DNA from 3 places in the Variovorax frigidus genome. Region 1 is predicted to be linked to each of the others. Evidence: predicted binding sites of a transcription regulator. Region 1 holds the regulator's gene; each other region holds the start of a gene.

Region 1 (5,873 bases):
AGCCATTGCCCGTGGCTGCCAGCACCAGGCCCTGCACCGCATCCGCGGCGCCTGAACGGCGTTCCTGCAGCAAGGCTTCGACGAGGCGGCCGCCAGCGCCGGCGTGACTCGTGAGGATCTCGACGCGCGGCCAGCCCGCGACATCCGTGTTCACCACCCGCGCCAGCCGCGCGGCCGCATCGGCTCGGCCCTCCGCCGTAGCGCGAAGCCATCGCACAGCGCCCTCCTCCACATAGCCCAGCGGGCCGGCATCGCCCGAAGCGAAGGCATCGAGCCGGTAGGTGTGCACCTTCCGCACGTCGACAGCGCCGTGCACCGTGCCGGCACAGGCGGCCATCACCCCGTGTGCGCCCGGCGTCGCGGCCACCGCGATCGCGTCGCGCAGGTTCTGAGGACCGTCGGGCGCCAGTGCGGTGGCCGGGCGCATGGCGCAGGTCAGCACCACCGGCTTGGTGGGCGCCAGCACCGACTGCAGGAAGAAGGCCGTTTCCTCGAGCGTGTCGGTGCCGTGCGTGATCACGACGCCGGCCACATCGTCGCGTGCGAGCCAGTGGCTGCAGCGCGCCGCCAACGCCTGCCAGACCGCGAAATCCATGTCCTTGCTGTCGAGTTGCGCGACCTGTTCGCTCCGCAGCGTCAGCCCGGCGGGCAACGCCAATGGCTGCACCAGAGCCTCGACCCCGATCTGGCCCGCCACATAGCCCAGGTTGTCGCCTGCGGACGCGGCCTGGCCGGCGATCGTGCCGCCGGTTCCCAGCACCACCACGCAAGGGATCGATTCACTTTTTGTCACCATGGCTTGCAAAGTCCGGAAAACTGTTTAAAAATACAGGCACTGGATATACAGACAGTACCAAGGAGATTCACCATGCCGTTCGCCGTCAAGCTTACCGCCCGTCAGCAGCAGATTCTGGACCTGATCCGCAGCACCATCGCCCGGACCGGGGCGCCGCCGACGCGTGCCGAAATCGCGGCCGAACTCGGCTTCAAGTCGGCCAACGCGGCCGAGGAACATCTGCAGGCGCTGGCGCGCAAGGGCGCGATCGAATTGCTCAGCGGCACCTCGCGCGGCATTCGGCTCAAGGGCGATGCGCTCCGTTCGCTCAACCAATCGCGCGACAACCAGTTCTCCCTGTCCCTGCCGGGCATGGCCCAACTGGCCCTGCCGCTCGTCGGCCGCGTCGCGGCCGGCTCGCCGATCCTGGCGCAGGAACATGTCGACCAGACCTACTACGTCGAGAACACGCTGTTCCAGCACCAGCCCGATTACCTGCTCAAGGTGCGCGGCATGTCGATGCGCGACGCCGGCATCATGGACGGCGACCTGTTGGCCGTGCAGTCCACCAAGGAGGCGCGCAACGGCCAGATCGTGGTGGCCCGCCTCGGCGACGAGGTCACGGTGAAGCGGCTCAAGCGCAACAAGCTGGTGATCGAGCTGCATGCGGAAAACCCCGACTACCCCACCATCGTGGTCCAGCCCGGCGAGCCCTTCGAGATCGAAGGCCTGGCCGTGGGGCTCATCCGCAACACGATGCTGATGTAGACCTTTTCAAATCAACGGCTGCGCCAGGTGGCGGGCGTATGGCATGAGGCCATCACCCTGTCGCAGCCGGATCGAAGCAATCCTGCCTGTGTTCAACCTCTGACTTCTGGAGTTCGCATGGGAATCGTTTTGCTCACTTTCGTGGATCTGCTCTCGCCGCTGCAATCGCTGGCCAGCCGCTGGATGCCCACGCAACGTGCACGCCGCAGCGGCGGCATCGACCTTCACTCGGACCTGCGCTACGTGGCGGTGCGCCCGTCCTGCACCGCCAAGAACATCGATGCGCCCCACGCTGCCGTGGGCACGGCGCGCGTCACCCGCCCCCTGCGCGTGGTGCGCACGGTCGATGCACAGCAGCCGGGGCGCCGCGCCGGTCGCGTGGTGATCTCGGGCCGCCTGGCCGACGTCTGCGCCGAACTCGACCGCCTCGCCGCGCTCGAGGCTGCAGAGACCATGCACAAGCCGCACGCGCTGCACTGAGTCCGTCGGTACCAGGGCCCGGCGAGGGCTCTCGACGCGCGCCGTCGCACCTCCGTGCATCCCGTTACGGGCCACGGTTGCCGTGGCATGCGCATGCTTTCGGGTGACGCGAGGCACAATGGCACGCCATGAACATTGTGATCCTCGACGACTACCAGGATGCGGTGCGCAAACTGCAATGCGCGGCCAAACTCGATGCCTACGCGGCGAAGGTCTATACCAACACGGTCCGAGGCGTCGGCCAGCTGTCGGTGCGGCTCAAGGACGCCGACGTGATCGTGCTGATCCGCGAGCGCACCCAGATCTCCAGACAACTGGTCGAGAAGCTGCCCAAGCTCAAGCTGATCTCGCAGACCGGCCGCATCGGCAACCACATCGACATCGGCGCGTGCACCGAGCAGGGTGTGGCCGTGGCCGAGGGCAGCGGCTCGCCGCTGGCGCCGGCCGAACTGACCTGGGCCCTGATCATGGCTGCGATGCGCCGGCTGCCCCAGTACATCAGCAACCTCAAGCACGGGGCCTGGCAGCAGGCGGGGCTCAAGTCGGCCTCCATGCCGCCCAACTTTGGCCTGGGCTCCGTGCTCAAGGGCAAAACGCTCTGCATCTGGGGCTACGGGCGCATCGGGCGCATGGTCGCACGCTATGGCCAGGCCTTCGGCATGCAGGTGCTGATCTGGGGCCGCGAACAGAGCCGGGGTCAGGCGCGCTCTGACGGCTTTCAGGTCGCAGCCAGCCGGGAGGACTTCTTCGCGGCCGCCGATGTGCTGACCATCCACTTGCGCCTGAACGACGAAACCCGCGGCATTTTGACGCTGGAGGACCTGTCGCGCATGAAGCCGACCGCCTTGTTCGTCAACACCTCGCGCGCCGAACTGGTCGAGCCCGATGCCCTGCTCGCGGCGCTGAACCGCGGTCGGCCCGGCATGGCGGCCATCGACGTGTTCGAGAGCGAACCACCGTTGCAGGGCCATGCGCTGCTGCGGCTGGAGAACTGCATCTGCACGCCGCACATCGGCTATGTCGAGCAGGACAGCTACGAGCAGTACTTCGGGCAGGCCTTCGACAACGTGGTGAGCTTCATTCGCGGCAACCCGACGAACATCGTGAACCCGGGCGCGTTGCAGGTCCGACGCTGACATTCGGCGGAGGGTGCGCCGCCCTGGCGCGCCCTCCGTGCGTCGTTCAGGCCTTCAGGTCCGCCGCTTGGGCTTGGGCGCGATCTCGGCCTCGGTGGCCGGATCGAAAAGCTGCAGGTCCAGCGGCGCTGGCGTCGCGGGAGTTTCGATGTCGAACGACAGCCAGTCGGACGGCGCCGGCGTCGGCCGCTGCGAGGCGTCCATGGGCGCCAATGCCGCCGGTGTCGTCGTGGCGAGCAGCGTGGTGTCGAAGTCGATGATCCCGTTGACCGCCTCGCGCTGCGCGCGCTCGATGGCAGCGGGCTCCGTGTCGTGCGCCATGCCCTCGTCGAGCGTGCCGTAGATCGACGGCAGCGCTGCACCCGGCACCGTGACCGCATCGTCCCTCAGCGCATCCGGCTGGGTCTCCTGCGACTCGTAGCGCGCCTGCAGATCGACCGCGAGCATCCTCGACTCCAGCCCCGCCTCGTGCGTGTCGAGGAAGGACAGCGGCGTCACCGGTGTCGGCGGCGCGCTGTGGGGATCGATGACTTCCTTGGCCACCGAATACAGCAGCAACAGCTCGCGATAGGCTGCCAGATCGAAGCTCTCGTCGCCACCACGGGCGCCAGGCTTGCGGAACACGAGTTCCTCGATCAGGCCCAGGGTGCCCGGCCCCGGCCATTGGGCCTCGATGCGCGCCAGGGCGTTGCGGTAGTGCTCGAGGCCATTGCCCACTTCGGCGAAGTGCTCGAACACCGGCACCTCGGCATTGAAAGCGCGTTCGAACTCGCTGGCCACCCGTGCATAGTCTTCACGACGCTCCAGCGAGTGGTAGATGCGCAGCAGGTCCAGATAGGCCAGCGCGCTGGTTTCCGGGTTGTCGGCGATGTGCTCGCTGAGCACCGCGATGGCTTGGTCGTGCTGCCCCAGCGAGACAAAGAAGTCCGATTGCTGTTGCACATCGAACAGTTCCTCGGTGTTGACATGGCGTGTCGGCGCGTCGGCCTCGTCCAGCGGCTGCGGCACCGTGTCGTCGTAATGCGTGTTGTGCACCACGGGCTCGGCGGCAAATGCGCTCACGGCGCTCGATGAAGACAGGACGGCCGGCCGCACGTCGGCATCCATGCCGTCGTGCACGACGCTCGCGACCGGGGGCTCGATCACGTCCGGCGCGATGCTGTGGGGTCCGCCGTCGTCCCGGAGCGGCGCATCGCCCCACCATGCGGGCCTGTCGCCGCCATTGCGCACCAGCCGGTACAGCAGGGCCAGCGCAATGAGCGCGAGCAGCAACAACAGCACCAGGACATAGACCAGCGGATTGGCATAGCGGCTGTCACGCGCCTCGGCCAGCTCGCTGCGCATCTCCATCAGCATGCGCTGGTTCTGCGCACTTTGCTCACGCAGCACCTTGAGCGTCGCCTCGAGCGACTGCAGGCGCTCGTTGGCACGCTGCAGTTCCTCGGGTGGCACGGCAGCGGCAACCGCTGCGTCGGACGGCGTGGGCGCCGATGCCGATGCGCCTTGTACCGGCAACGGTGCTGGCGCCGACGCACCTGCCATCGGGGCCGATGCGGCGGCTGCGGGGTTGCGCACGGATGCCGGATCCAGGCCTTCGAGTTGCAGGCGAGCACCGCTGGCCGTGCTCCGGGGGACCTGCACGGCAGCGATGGTCGGCGCGGCAACCGCGGCAGCAGGTGCAACCACGGGCGGCTTGGCGGACGCGACGGCGCGGCGCGGTGCGGCGGCCCGCTGCACCGGCCGGCGGGCTTCGCCAGCGTCGGCGTTGCGGTTGCGCGCAGCGGCGGGCCGCGGTGCCGGCGGGCGAACGCGCTCGCGGGGCGCCGAAACAGGCGGCGCGACCGTGCCGTCGTCGGCATCGGCTGCCGAGGAGGAAGAAGACACGCCACCGCGCGCACCACCGGAGGGCTCGTTGCGGGCACTGACGGCCGGAAGCGAACGCGGGATGGCCGCATCCGCGCCGCCTACCACGCCCACGTCGGACGGCATGTCGGCCAGCAGCACGTACTGGCGCGAAGCGTTCATCTGGCAGCCGGCGCGAACGGTCAGTTGCACCACCGGTTCGTCGACGGGCACGCTCGAACGCACATGCAGCCGCAGGGTGCCCTGCGAAGCACCCGCGCCTGCAGATACAGTCACGCGTCGATCGTCGACACGCGTGCCGCCCTGCATGAGTTCGACTTCCGCACACAGCGCGTCCCGGCTCTCGCCTTCTGCCAACGACACCGGGATCACCAAGTCGAGCGGACGCCCGACCCAGACGGCACCCTGCGGTTGGCCGAGCGTCAGTGCAATCGATGGCAGGGCAAAGCCGAGTAAAAACAGGGATGCAGCGAGTTTGTGAAAGTGCAAGATGAACCCAAAAGGCAACCTAAAGTAAACACATTTTGACACGTTTGTCGCGCTGCTCATTACACACCGGATCTTTATCAAAATGACTGTGAACTATTCCAAAGTGGCCGTGGTCGGCGCTGGCGCCATGGGGCGCGGCATCGCCCAGATTGCGGTGCAAGCCGGCAGCACCGTGCTGATTTTCGACACCTTCGCCGGGGCGGCCGAACGTGGTCGCGGCGCCGTGGTGGCGCAGTGGCAAAAGCTGCACGAAAAAGGAAAGTTCGATGCCGCGCAACTGAGTACCTTGAGCGATCGACTGCACGCGGTGGAGTCCCTGAGCGCCCTGGCCGATTGCGACCTGGTCATCGAGGCCGTGGTGG
Region 2 (5,873 bases), on a different contig from region 1:
GGTGGCCCGCAAGAGTATTTGCCCGAACAGGTCTATATCGGACCTTACATCAGACGCTTGGGTGCTGCGTGGTGATGGTCCTGGAGCTTGTCCTTGTGACGCACGACCTGGCGGTCGAGCTTGTCGACCAGCTCGTCGACGGCGGCATAGAGATCAGCGTGGCTCGACTCCGCAAACATGTCGTTGCCCTTGACGTGGATGTTGCACTCCGCCTTCTGACGGCGCTCCTTCTCCTTCTGCTTTTCCACCGTGAGGAGCACCTTGACATCGACCACCTGATCGAAGTGCCGGGTGATCCGGTCCAGCTTGGTGGTGACGTAGCTGCGCAGTGCAGGGGTGACGTCGAGGTGATGACCGCTGATCGTCAGATTCATGAATGACCTCCTGGAATTGACGGTTGGGAAAAATGGCCGCGGCACCGGGATTGGCGCTTCGACCGGGGGGGAAGGAAACAGGGGAAGGGGAAGAGAAATGTGCAAAGAATTGAAGGGGTCGATTCACTATGCCCAAGCCGCGGAACGATTGCAATCCCTCGCCGACCCGGCCCGCCGAGCGGTGCAGCGGGCGCTTCCAAATTAATAGCATCCGATGCAGTACAGGCAACATCTTGCGACCCGATGAGAACCAAAGGTAACGCTCCGATTCGGGGCCGGACGACCCTTCTGCAGGCAGGGTGGCCGACGCCTTTCAGCGCCAGCTGGCCCGCATGCGCGCCAGCAGATCGATGGTCGCGGCCGGGGGTGGCGTGTGCGGTGCGCGCGGCGGCGGTGGCGGCCAGGTGACCTGCTCGAAGCGGGCCGCATCGGCCTCGGTGACGAAGCGGCTGCGCCCGGCATAGAGATGGCGGTCGCCGCGGGCCGACTGCTGCGTGACGTAGAAGCGCTGCGGCACCAGCAGGTGCAGATGGTCCTTGGCGCGCGTCATCGCGACGTAGAGCAGGCGCCGCTCTTCCTCGAGCTCCTGCGCGCCCTGGGCCACGTCGGCCGGCAGGCAGCCGTCGACCACGTTGAGCACGTGCACCGAGGTCCATTCCTGCCCCTTGGCCGAATGGATGGTCGAGAGGATCAGGTAGTCCTCGTCGAGCAGCGGCGGGCCCGCACGGTCGCTGGTGGCCTCGGGCGGGTCCAGCGTGAGTTCGGTCAGGAAGCGCTCGCGCGAGCCGTAGCCGGCCGCCAGCCGGGCCAGCTGCTCGACATCGCCACGGCGCACGCCCGCATCGTCGTGCAGGCGCTCGAGGTGCGGCAGGTACCAGCGCAGCGCGAGTTCCATGTCGGCCGGCCAGGCGAGCGAGGGGGCGCGCAGCGCGGCATAGATTTCTGCGAAGCGCGCCCATTCGACCAGCGCCGATGCGGGCGGCACGAAGGCCTGCACCGCCGCGGCCGGATCGGCCGCCCCATCCATCGCGTCGAGCAGCCGCGCGGCCGTGACCGGGCCGATGCCGGGGATCAGTTGCGTGACGCGGAAGCCCGCGATCCGGCTGCGCGGGTTCTGCGCGAAACGCAGCACCGAGAGCAGGTCCTTGACGTGCGCGGCCTCGAGGAACTTGAGCCCGCCGTACTTGACGAAGGGAATGTTGCGCCGCGCGAGTTCGAGCTCGAGCGCGGCGCTGTGGTACGAGGTGCGGAACAGCACGGCCTGCGACTTGAGCGCCAGCCCGCCCTCGCGGTGCGCGAGCACGCGGTTGGCCACCCACTGGGCCTGCTGCGCCTCGTCGGGCACCAGCACCAGCTGCGGGCGACCGGCCGAGGGCTTGTCGGTCCAGAGCGTCTTGGCGTGGCGCTCGGCGGCCGCGGCGATCACCGCGTTCGAGACGTCGAGGATGGGCTGCGTCGAGCGGTAGTTGCGCTCCAGCGTGACGATGCGCGCGGCCTGCGAGAACTGGTCCGGGAAGTCGAGGATGTTGCGCACCGTGGCGCCGCGGAAGGAATAGATCGACTGCGCGTCGTCGCCCACCACCGTGACGCCGCGCCCGTCGGGCTTGAGCCCGCACAGGATCGAGGCCTGCAGCCGGTTGGTGTCCTGGTATTCGTCGACCAGCACGTGGTCGAAGCGTTCGCCGATCAGCGCCGCCAGCGCGGGCTCGGCCACCATGCCGGCCCAGTAGAGCAGCAGGTCGTCGTAGTCGAGCGCGTGCTGCTGCTGCTTGGCCTCGACATAGCCGGCGAACAGGCGCTTGAGCTCGCTTTCCCATTCGGCGCACCACGGGAACGCATGCGCGAGCACTTCCGCCAGCGCGCCGCAGGTGTTGACGGTGCGCGAGTAGATCGACAGGCAGGTGCCCTTCTGCGGAAAGCGGCGCGCGGTGGTCGAGAAGCCGAGGTCGTGGCGCACCAGGCCCATCAGGTCCTCGGCGTCGCCGCGGTCGTGGATGCTGAAGTTTTCGGCCAGCCCGATGTGGGCGGCGTACTCGCGCAGCAGGCGCGCGCCGATGCCGTGGAAGGTGCCGGCCCAGGGCAGCGCGGGCGCCGCCTCGGAGCGCAGCCCCAGCACCTGCGCCGCCACCTGGCCGGCGCGGCGCGACATCTCCTGCGCGGCCCGGCGCGAAAAGGTCAGCAGCAGGATGCGCTGCGGATCGACGCCCTGCGCGACCAGGTGCGCCACGCGGTGCGCGAGCGTGCTGGTCTTGCCCGAACCCGCACCGGCGATCACCAGCAGCGGCCGCGCATCGGCGATCGCGGCGCCCACGCCATGCTCGACCGCTGCGCGCTGCGCCTCGTTGAGCGTGGCGAGCGCGGCCGCCAGGCGCTCGGCCTGGGGGGCGGGGACAGGGGAGGCGGTACGTGCGGCGGTGGGCATCGGGACCCGACTGTACTGGATGTTCATCCAGCCCTCGGCCGCGGCACGTCATGCTGCAGTGCCATAATCGCGCCTCACTGCAACCCCGGAGACCCGCATGGAAAGCTATCCGTCTCGGCAGCTTTCAACTCCCTCCTGAGCGTCGTTGGCGAGGGTCTTGAAAGCGCCCTTCCCGCCGCCAACCGCAAGACCTTTTCACGGGAGTGAGCCATGCTCAACATCTTCACGCTTGCCAATGGGCGCCTCGTTCAGGAAGAGATCGAGGCCCTCGAAGAGCTGTCACAGTTCCAGCCCATCTGGGTCGACCTCGAATCGCCGACGGTCGAGGAAAAGCGCTGGATCAAGCAGTACTACGGCCTGTCCATCCCCGAAGACGCGATGGACGAGGACATCGAGGAATCGGCGCGCTTCTACGAGGAAGACAACGGCGAACTGCACATTCGAAGCGACTTCCTGATCGACGAGGAAGAGAACGCGCGCTCGGTGCGCGTGGCCTTCATCCTGAACCAGCACAACGCCGAGCTGCGCAGCCGCGGCGTGCTGTTCTCGATCCATGACGAGGACATCCCGGTGTTCCGCCTGCTGCGCATGCGCGCACGCCGCGCGCCGGGCCTGATCGAAGACGCCAAGGAAGTGCTGCTGAAGCTGTTCGACGCCGACGCCGAGTACTCGGCCGACACGCTGGAGAACATCTACGACGAGCTCGAGGTCGCGGGCAAGAAGGTGCTCGAGGGCAACGTGAGCGACGAGCTGGCCGGCGAGGTGCTGGGCGCCATCGCGCGCCAGGAAGACTTGAACGGGCGCATCCGCCGCAACGTGATGGACACGCGCCGCGCGGTCAGCTTCATGATGCGCAGCAAGATGCTCAACGCCGAGCAGTTCGAGGAAGCGCGGCAGATCCTGCGCGACATCGAATCGCTGGACAACCACACGGCCTTCCTGTTCGACAAGATCAACTTCCTGATGGATGCGACCGTCGGCTTCATCAACATCAACCAGAACAAGACCATCAAGATCTTCTCGGTGGCTAGCGTCGCGCTGCTGCCGCCCACGCTGATCGCGAGCGTCTACGGCATGAACTTCCGCGTCATGCCCGAGATCGACTGGGCCTACGGCTATGCCTATGCGATCGCGCTGATGGTGGCGAGTGCGTTGGTCCCGATGTGGTATTTCCGGCGCCGGGGCTGGTTGAAGTAGACCACCCCCGAGGGCTTCGCCCTCCCCCTCAAGGGGGCGACACCGCTGGCCCGGCTAAGCCGGTTCCAGGGTGTCTCTGGTGAAGACACGTGAAGACGGGATCACCCCCGAGGGCTTCGCCCTCCCCCTCAAGGGGGCGATGCCAGCAGCCCGGCAAAGCCGGTTCTGCGGCATCTCTGGTGAAGACTTGAACCACCCCGAAGGGCTGGGCCCTCCCTCGAGGGGGCGACACCGCTGGCCCGGCTAAGCCGGTTCCAGGGTGTCTCTGGTGAAGGCCGCCCCTGCCGTTTTACTGTTGGGGTTTGGGCAACGCGCTTAGCAACGCATCCACGATCGCAGCCGAATACGGGCTCGCGACGGTGCGGATGAATGCCAGGAAGTCGCCGTGCGCGGCGTCGTCGGCGCGGTCGGAGATGGTGCGGACGGCCGCGAAAGGCAGGTCGAAATCGTGGCAGACCTGGGCGAAGGCGGCGCCTTCCATTTCGACCGCGAGCGCATCGGGCAACTCGGATTGCAATGCGCGCGCCTCGGCCGTGGTGGAGACGAAGCGGTCGCCGCTGATCACCAGCCCGTGGTGCACGCGGGCCTGCGGCAAGGCCGTGCGGGCGGCTTCGCGCAGCGCCGCAGCCAACGCGGCATCGGCCGGGAAACGGCTTTTCGCGTAGAGCGGCACCTCGTACCGCGGGGCGATCGGCGATGCGTCCATGTCGTGCTGCAGGAAGGCGTCGGCGACCACCACGTCGCCCACCTGCACGCCGGGGCCCAGGCCGCCCGCGACGCCGGTGAAGACCACGCGGCCGACGCGGAAGCGCTCGGCCAGCACCGTGGCCGTGGTGGCCGCCGCCACCTTGCCGATGCGTGCGAGCACCGCGATCACTTCGTGGCCGTGCAGGTGGCCCTGCCAGAAGTCGCGGCCCGCGACCGTGACCTTGCGCTCGTCGGGCATGCGCTCGAGCAGCGCGGCCAGCTCTTCATGCATCGCCGCGACGATGGCGATTGGCGCCGCTGCGTGCATCGTGCGGCCCTTACTTCTTCGCGTCGCGCAGTTCGCGGCGCAGGATCTTGCCGACCGGCGTCTTGGGCATGTCCGTGCGGAACTCGATGACCTTCGGACGCTTGTAGCCGGTGAGGTTCTCGCGGCAGAAGGCACGCACCTGCTCTTCGGTGAGCGACGGGTCCTTGCGCACGATCACCAGCTTGACCGCCTCGCCGGTCTTGTCGTCGGGCACGCCGACGGCCGCGCATTCGAGCACGCCGGGAATCAGCGCCGCGACGTCCTCGATCTCGTTCGGGTACACGTTGAAGCCCGACACCAGGATCATGTCCTTCTTGCGGTCGACGATCTTGAAGAAACCGCGCTCGTCGACGACGCCGATGTCGCCCGACTTGAACCAGCCGTCGTCCGTCATGACCTTGGCGGTCTCGTCGGCACGTTGCCAGTAGCCGGCCATCACCTGCGGTCCCTTGATCGCGATTTCGCCGCGTTCGCCGGGCGCCACTTCGCGGCCGTCGTCGTCGAGCAGCGTCATGCGCGTGCTCGGCAAGGGCACGCCGATGGTGCCGGTGTAGACGGTGCTGGTGATCGGGTTGCAGCTGACCGTGGGCGAAGTCTCGGACAGGCCGTAGCCCTCGCAGATGGGGCACCCCGTCTTCTCGAGCCAGAGCTTGGCCACGGCGCCCTGCACCGCCATACCGCCGCCGACCGAGACCTGGAGGTTCTTCCAGTTCACGGTGCCGAAGTCGGGATGGTTGGCCAGGCCGTTGAACAGCGTGTTGACCGCGGGGAAGCTGTGGAAGGTGTGCTTCGACAGCTCCTTGAGCGTGGCCGCGAGGTCGCGCGGATTCGGGATCAGCAGCACCTTGCCGCCGGTGCGCAGGCC
Region 3 (5,873 bases), on a different contig from region 1:
GCTGGAGCTCCTGCCGCACGCGCGCGGCGCCCATGCGCGAAGCGCGCTGGTTGATCACCGACTGCACCACGCGCGACTCGCTGATGAAGTCCTTGGCGGCCAGTTCGTCGAGCGCCTGCGCCAGCGTGCCGGGCACCTCTTCGTACTTCGCCAGCTTGCGTTCGAGTTCGGGCCGCGAATGCTCGCGCTGGCTCAGCAGGCGCAGCGCGCGGCCCTTGAGGGAGGGAGCGGCGAAACCCATGTAGGCATGCAGCGACCGGAAAGGAATGCCCGCCGCCAGGCGGCAGGCACGCCCGTCCCGATCAGGCCTGCGGCTGCTGCTTGGCTGCCTTGGCGTCGGCCTTGGCCTTCGCCTTGGCTTCGGCCTCGGCGGCGTCCGAACCCGCGTCGGCCGCGAGCAGCGGGATGCCCAGCGATTCGCGCACCTTGTTCTCGATCTCACGCGACAGCGTCGGGTTCTCGCGCAGGAATTCGCGTGCGTTGTCTCGGCCCTGGCCGATCTTCTCGCCGTTGTAGGCGTACCAGGCGCCCGACTTGTCGACGATCTTGGCGGTCACGCCCATGTCGATGATCTCGCCTTCGCGGCTGATGCCTTCGCCGAACAGGATGTCGAACTCGGCCGTCTTGAAGGGCGGGCTGACCTTGTTCTTGACCACCTTGACCTTGGTCTCGTTGCCGATCGCCTCTTCGCCCTTCTTGATGGTGCCGATGCGGCGGATGTCCAGCCGCACCGAGGCGTAGAACTTCAGCGCATTGCCGCCGGTGGTGGTTTCGGGCGAGCCGAACATGACGCCGATCTTCATGCGGATCTGGTTGATGAAGATGACCATGCAGTTGGTCTTCTTGATGCTGGCGGTCAGCTTGCGCAGCGCCTGGCTCATCAGCCGGGCCTGCAGGCCGGGCAGCGAATCGCCCATGTCGCCTTCGATTTCGGCGCGCGGCGTGAGCGCGGCAACCGAGTCGACCACGATCAGGTCGACGGCGCCCGAGCGCACCAGCGAGTCGACGATCTCGAGCGCCTGCTCGCCGGTGTCGGGCTGGCTGATCAGCAGGTCGGACAGGTTCACGCCCAGCTTCTGCGCGTACTGCACGTCGAGCGCATGCTCGGCGTCGACGAAAGCGCAGGTGCCGGCCTGCTTCTGCATCTGGGCGATGACCTGCAGCGTGAGCGTGGTCTTGCCCGAGGATTCGGGGCCGTAGATTTCGATCACGCGACCGCGCGGCAGGCCGCCGACGCCCAGCGCGATGTCCAGGCCCAGCGAACCGGTGGAGACCACCTGCACGTCTTCCAGCGCTTCGCCCTCGCCCAGCCGCATGATCGTGCCCTTGCCGAACTGCTTTTCAATTTGCGCGAGCGCGGCCTGCAGGGCCTTGGCCTTTTCGCTGCCGGCCACCGAGATGCTGCTGCCCTTGACGAGTGCGTCCATGAGAAATCTCCTTGAATATCAACGGGTTGTTGGGTTTTCATCCCGCTGCGTTTAATGACAGGCTGGATGCTTGAACAGTAGTGTAGCGGCCCGTACTTTCGTGGCAATCAGTTTTTTGGTCAGTTTGGCTTACCATTAAAGCCATGACCGACAGCCCCTTTCCCGCCGATCCCGACGCCTGGCGCCAGACCCACCTGGGCCGTCTGCTGGGTCATGCGATGCGCCGCTTCGACGAGCGCGTGCTGGCGCTGATGGCGCACGACGCCGACGTGCCGCTGGCCTTGTCGAACCTGGCGGCGCGTGCGCAAGTCAGCGCGGCGCACATCCACATCACGCGGCACCTGGCGCGCGGCGGTTCGCGCCTGACCGAGCTGGCCGAGCGTGCCGGCATGACCAAGCAGGCGATGGGCACGCTGGTCGACCAGTGCGAGGCCTGGGGCCTTGTCACGCGCGAAGCCGATCCGCTGGATGCACGCGCGCGACGCGTGCGCTTCACGGCCGACGGGCTGGCCTGGCTCGAAGCCTTCCGCCGGGCCGTGGCGCAGGCGGAAAGCGAATTCCGCGCGAGCGTCGGCGACGAGATCGCGACCGTGGTCACCATCGGCCTCGAGGCCTACGCGGGCTGAGGGGTCGGAAGTTGAGCCCACGCAAGCCTGGCGGGGACACGACGCCTAGAATCCGCCGCGGAGACGAGTAAAAAAAGCGCAACGACGCGCCCCACAAGCCGGAGGTGGCTCATGCGGATTCTGATTGCGGAAGACGACCAGGTGCTGGCCGACGCCCTGCTGCGCAGCCTGCGCACCTCGGGTGCCGCCGTGGACCGCGTGGCCACCGGCTCGCAGGCCGACGCCGCGCTGATGACCAACAGCGAGTTCGACCTGCTGATCCTCGACCTGGGCCTGCCCAACCTGCACGGCCTGGAAATCCTCAAGCGGCTGCGGGCGCGCGGCTCGCAACTGCCGGTGCTGGTGCTCACCGCGGCCGACAGCGTGGAAGAACGCGTCAAGGGCCTGGACCACGGCGCCGACGACTACATGGCCAAGCCCTTCTCGCTGCAGGAACTCGAGGCCCGCGTGCGCGCCCTCACGCGGCGCGGCATGGGCGGCACCAGCAACGCGATCAAGCACGGCCCGCTGCTCTACGACCAGGCCGGCCGCGTGGCCACCATCGACGGCAAGATGATCGAGCTCTCGGCCCGCGAACTCGGTCTGCTCGAAGTGCTGCTGCAGCGCGCCGGCCGGCTGGTCAGCAAGGACCAGTTGGTCGAGCGGCTCTGCGAGTGGGGCGAAGAAGTGAGCATCAACGCCATCGAGGTCTACATCCACCGGCTGCGCAAGAAGATCGAGAAGGGTCCGATCCGCATCGCGACGGTGCGCGGTTTGGGGTACTGCCTCGAGAAGATCCCGGCTTAGGGTTCACTGCTTGCGCAGGCTCGCCGACAGGGTGGCCTTGTTGGCGGTACGGACCACGAAGCCCAGGTTGCGGAAGTAGCCGTTGCCCGCGAAGCTTCCGGCCGGCGCGAAGATGATGGCGGCGGGACCGCCATAGGCGGCGGTATCGAGCTGGCAGGCTTTTTCACCGGCGGCCGCGGCATTCGTCGCGTTCAAGGACAGCGCGTAGAAGTTCTTGGCGCTGTTCGGCTGGGACAGCCCGACGGCGCCCGTCACCGCACACACACCGATCTCAGAGCCCGCCGTCCGGCCGCTGAAGTAGCCCGTCTCGTTGACCGTGATCGACAGGCCGATGTTCTTTTTCTCGCCGATGTTGCTCCAGGTGCCGGTGACGCTGTCCTGCGTCACCGCCAGCGCGTTGGCGCTGCTGTAGCGCAACGGCCCCCAGGCCTCGGGAGAACGGCCGTCGGTCGAATAGTTGCCGTCCATCGAGGCCTTGGCGCTGAAGGTGCCGGAACCGGTCACGGGCGAGGCCTTCAGATAGTAGAACTGGGTGTCGGGGTTGAAGCTCCAGTTGGGCCCCGTGACCGACACCGATCCCCACAGTGTGCCTAGCAGCATCGTGCGCGCGAGCTCACCCCTGGAACTGACGAAGGTGTAGCCGAACATCTCCTCGTAGAGGCCTTCGCTGCCGTTGCCCACATCCGCCGTGGAGCCGGGCTGCGGCGCCGTCAACAGGGGCAGCGGCTCCGAACCGGCCACCGGGGCATAGGGATCGACGCGAGGTCCCGCAGGTGCGGGGGCCGGGGATGGCGCGGGGGGCGGCGCAGGCGCTGGACGTGGGGCCGGCGCTGGCGCCGAGGGGAAACCCATCGCGCTGGGCGGCGCGCCGTCCCCGCCACCGCCCCCGCCACAGGCGCCGAGTCCTGCACTCAACAAGGCCACCGCCAAGGCTTTCGAAAACGGCGGCGCCAAGCCGCCCGCTGCTGCGTGCTTCATGATTCACTCCCTGAACTTTTTTGTAGTGTGCGAAATTCGCGAGCAAATGCTACCCACATTCGGCCCCCCGAACCCTCGCGCGAGCGGACCCATGTCACAAGGACGCGGGATTCCTCCGCAACGGAGTCGCAGACCATGAAGTTGTTCCAGCGCGCCCAGCGCTCGCTGTTCGGCGAGATCCTCGACTGGATGCTCACGCCGCTGCTGCTGCTGGTGCCGGTGAGCATCGGCGTGACCTGGTTGGTGGCGCAGGGCATCGCCAACGCGCCCTTCGACCGTGCGCTCGAGAACAACGTGCGCACGCTGGCCCGGCTGCTGGTGGTGCAGGACGGCCGCATCCAGTTTCCGCTGCCGCAGGCCGCGCGCGACATCCTGAGCGGCGACGACACCGACGTCGTCTACTACCAGGTGCTCGATGGCCGCGGCCAGCTGTTGAGCGGCGAGCGCGACGTGCCACCGCCGCACTCCGACGAACTGCCGACCACCGGCATGGTCTACCTGCACGACGCCACGATGCGCGGCAAGGCGGTGCGCATCGGCTCGCTGTGGGTGCCCGGCGGCACGCCCGATGCACCGCATGCGCTGGTGCAGGTGGCCGAGACGCGCGAGAAGCAGTCGGTGCTGGCCACCGAGATCATCAAGGGCGTGCTGCTGCCGCAGTTCGCCATCCTGCCGCTGGCGGTGCTGCTGATCTGGCTGGCGCTGGTGCGCGGCATCAAGCCGCTGTCGGTGGTGGAGGCGCGCATCCGCGAGCGTCGGCCCGACGACCTGAGCCCGCTGGACGAATCGGGCGTGCCGCTGGAGGTGATCCCGCTGGTGTCGTCGGTGAACGAGCTGCTCAACAAGCTGCACGATTCGATCGCCACGCAGAAACGCTTCCTGGCCGATGCCGCACACCAGCTCAAGACGCCGCTGGCCGGGCTGCGCATGCAGGCCGACCTGGCGCAGCGCGAAGGCGCCAATGCCGAGGAACTCAAACAGTCGCTCAAGCAGATCGGCCGCGCCAGCGTGCGCGCCACCCACACGGTCAACCAGCTGCTCTCGCTGGCGCGCGCCGAGGGCAGCAGCGCCACGCTGGGGCGCCAGTCCTGCGACCTGGCGCGCCTGACCATCGAGGTGGTGCGCGAAGCCGTGCCGCGGGCCATCGAGCGGCGCATCGACCTCGGCTACGACGGCGCCGAAGCCGGCACGCCCGGCGTGACGCTGCAGGGCAACCCGACGCTGCTCAAGGAGCTGGTGCGCAACCTGGTCGACAACGCGCTGAACTACACGCCCTCGCCGCCCGACCACGCAGGCATGATCACCGCGCGCGTGCTGGCCGACCCCTTCGGCCGCGTGGTGCTGCAGGTGGAAGACAACGGCCCCGGCATCGCGGAGGCCGACCGCGAGCTGGTGTTCGAGCCGTTCTACCGCGTGCTCGGCAACGAGGCCGACGGCTCGGGGCTGGGCCTGCCGATCGTGCGCGAGATTGCCAACCAGCACGGCGCGCAGGTGGAACTGGAAGACGCGCACCCGGGCGAGCATCCGCCGGGAGCGCGCTTCACCGTTCGTTTCAAAGGAGAGCATCTGGAATGAGTGCGTCCACCGAGGAGGGCGGGGAGAGCAAGGCCATCGAGGCCCTGCGCCGCCGCTTCAAGACGATCCGCACCGACACCGATGTGTCGGACATGTTCGATTTCGGCGCCGACCTGCTGGAACTGCAATCGGCCGAGGCGCTGGCCTTTCACTACGCGCTGCTGCGCGACACCGGCATGGACAGCGAGCTGTACGACTGGCTCTGCCGCAAGTTCAGCGAGCGCGGCGACGAAGCCGAAGACCATCTGCTCGCGTGCTTCGACCAAGAGCACGACCCGGTGATGCAGGCGACGGTGCTGCAGATGCTCGGCACCTTCAAGTACCGCAAGGGCCGGCGCCTGAAGGAAACGGCGGCACTGGCGCGCGCCGCGCTCGCGTCGCCGCACGAAGACCTGCGCTGCAAGGGCCTGTGGGTGATCGGCTGGCTCGGCGGCACGACCGACATCGCGAAGGTGGCGCCGCTGCTCGCCAACGACCCCGC

The links. Region 1 encodes LexA, which represses DNA repair genes until DNA is damaged. Its sites were predicted from a motif close to ACTGTATNNNNATACAGT; they were not measured.
Region 2: ACSFBC_RS22465 (ATP-dependent helicase) is a predicted target of LexA. The motif match lies at 2,811-2,828, and genes of this name have one in related genera.
Region 3: recA (recombinase RecA) is a predicted target of LexA. The motif match lies at 1,489-1,506, and genes of this name have one in related genera.

What each region holds. Positions count from the first base shown of each region.
Region 1 is NZ_JBPJZF010000001.1:194,423-200,295, reverse strand. Features, by position in the region: gene ACSFBC_RS00890 (asparaginase) at 1-796, opposite strand, end outside; gene lexA (transcriptional repressor LexA) at 869-1,543, shown strand; gene ACSFBC_RS00880 (hypothetical protein) at 1,661-2,023, shown strand; gene ACSFBC_RS00875 (D-2-hydroxyacid dehydrogenase family protein) at 2,152-3,159, shown strand; gene ACSFBC_RS00870 (type IV pilus assembly protein FimV) at 3,214-5,385, opposite strand; gene ACSFBC_RS00865 (3-hydroxyacyl-CoA dehydrogenase) at 5,594-5,873, shown strand, end outside.
Region 2 is NZ_JBPJZF010000007.1:379,037-384,909, forward strand. Features, by position in the region: gene hpf (ribosome hibernation-promoting factor, HPF/YfiA family) at 45-374, opposite strand; gene ACSFBC_RS22465 (ATP-dependent helicase) at 688-2,796, opposite strand; gene corA (magnesium/cobalt transporter CorA) at 3,007-3,993, shown strand; gene ACSFBC_RS22475 (5'-methylthioadenosine/adenosylhomocysteine nucleosidase) at 4,283-5,008, opposite strand; gene ACSFBC_RS22480 (long-chain-fatty-acid--CoA ligase) at 5,019-5,873, opposite strand, start outside.
Region 3 is NZ_JBPJZF010000006.1:228,698-234,570, forward strand. Features, by position in the region: gene recX (recombination regulator RecX) at 1-241, opposite strand, end outside; gene recA (recombinase RecA) at 303-1,427, opposite strand; gene ACSFBC_RS19135 (MarR family winged helix-turn-helix transcriptional regulator) at 1,571-2,053, shown strand; gene ACSFBC_RS19140 (response regulator) at 2,165-2,839, shown strand; gene ACSFBC_RS19145 (hypothetical protein) at 2,843-3,580, opposite strand; gene ACSFBC_RS19150 (sensor histidine kinase) at 3,953-5,392, shown strand; gene ACSFBC_RS19155 (HEAT repeat domain-containing protein) at 5,389-5,873, shown strand, end outside.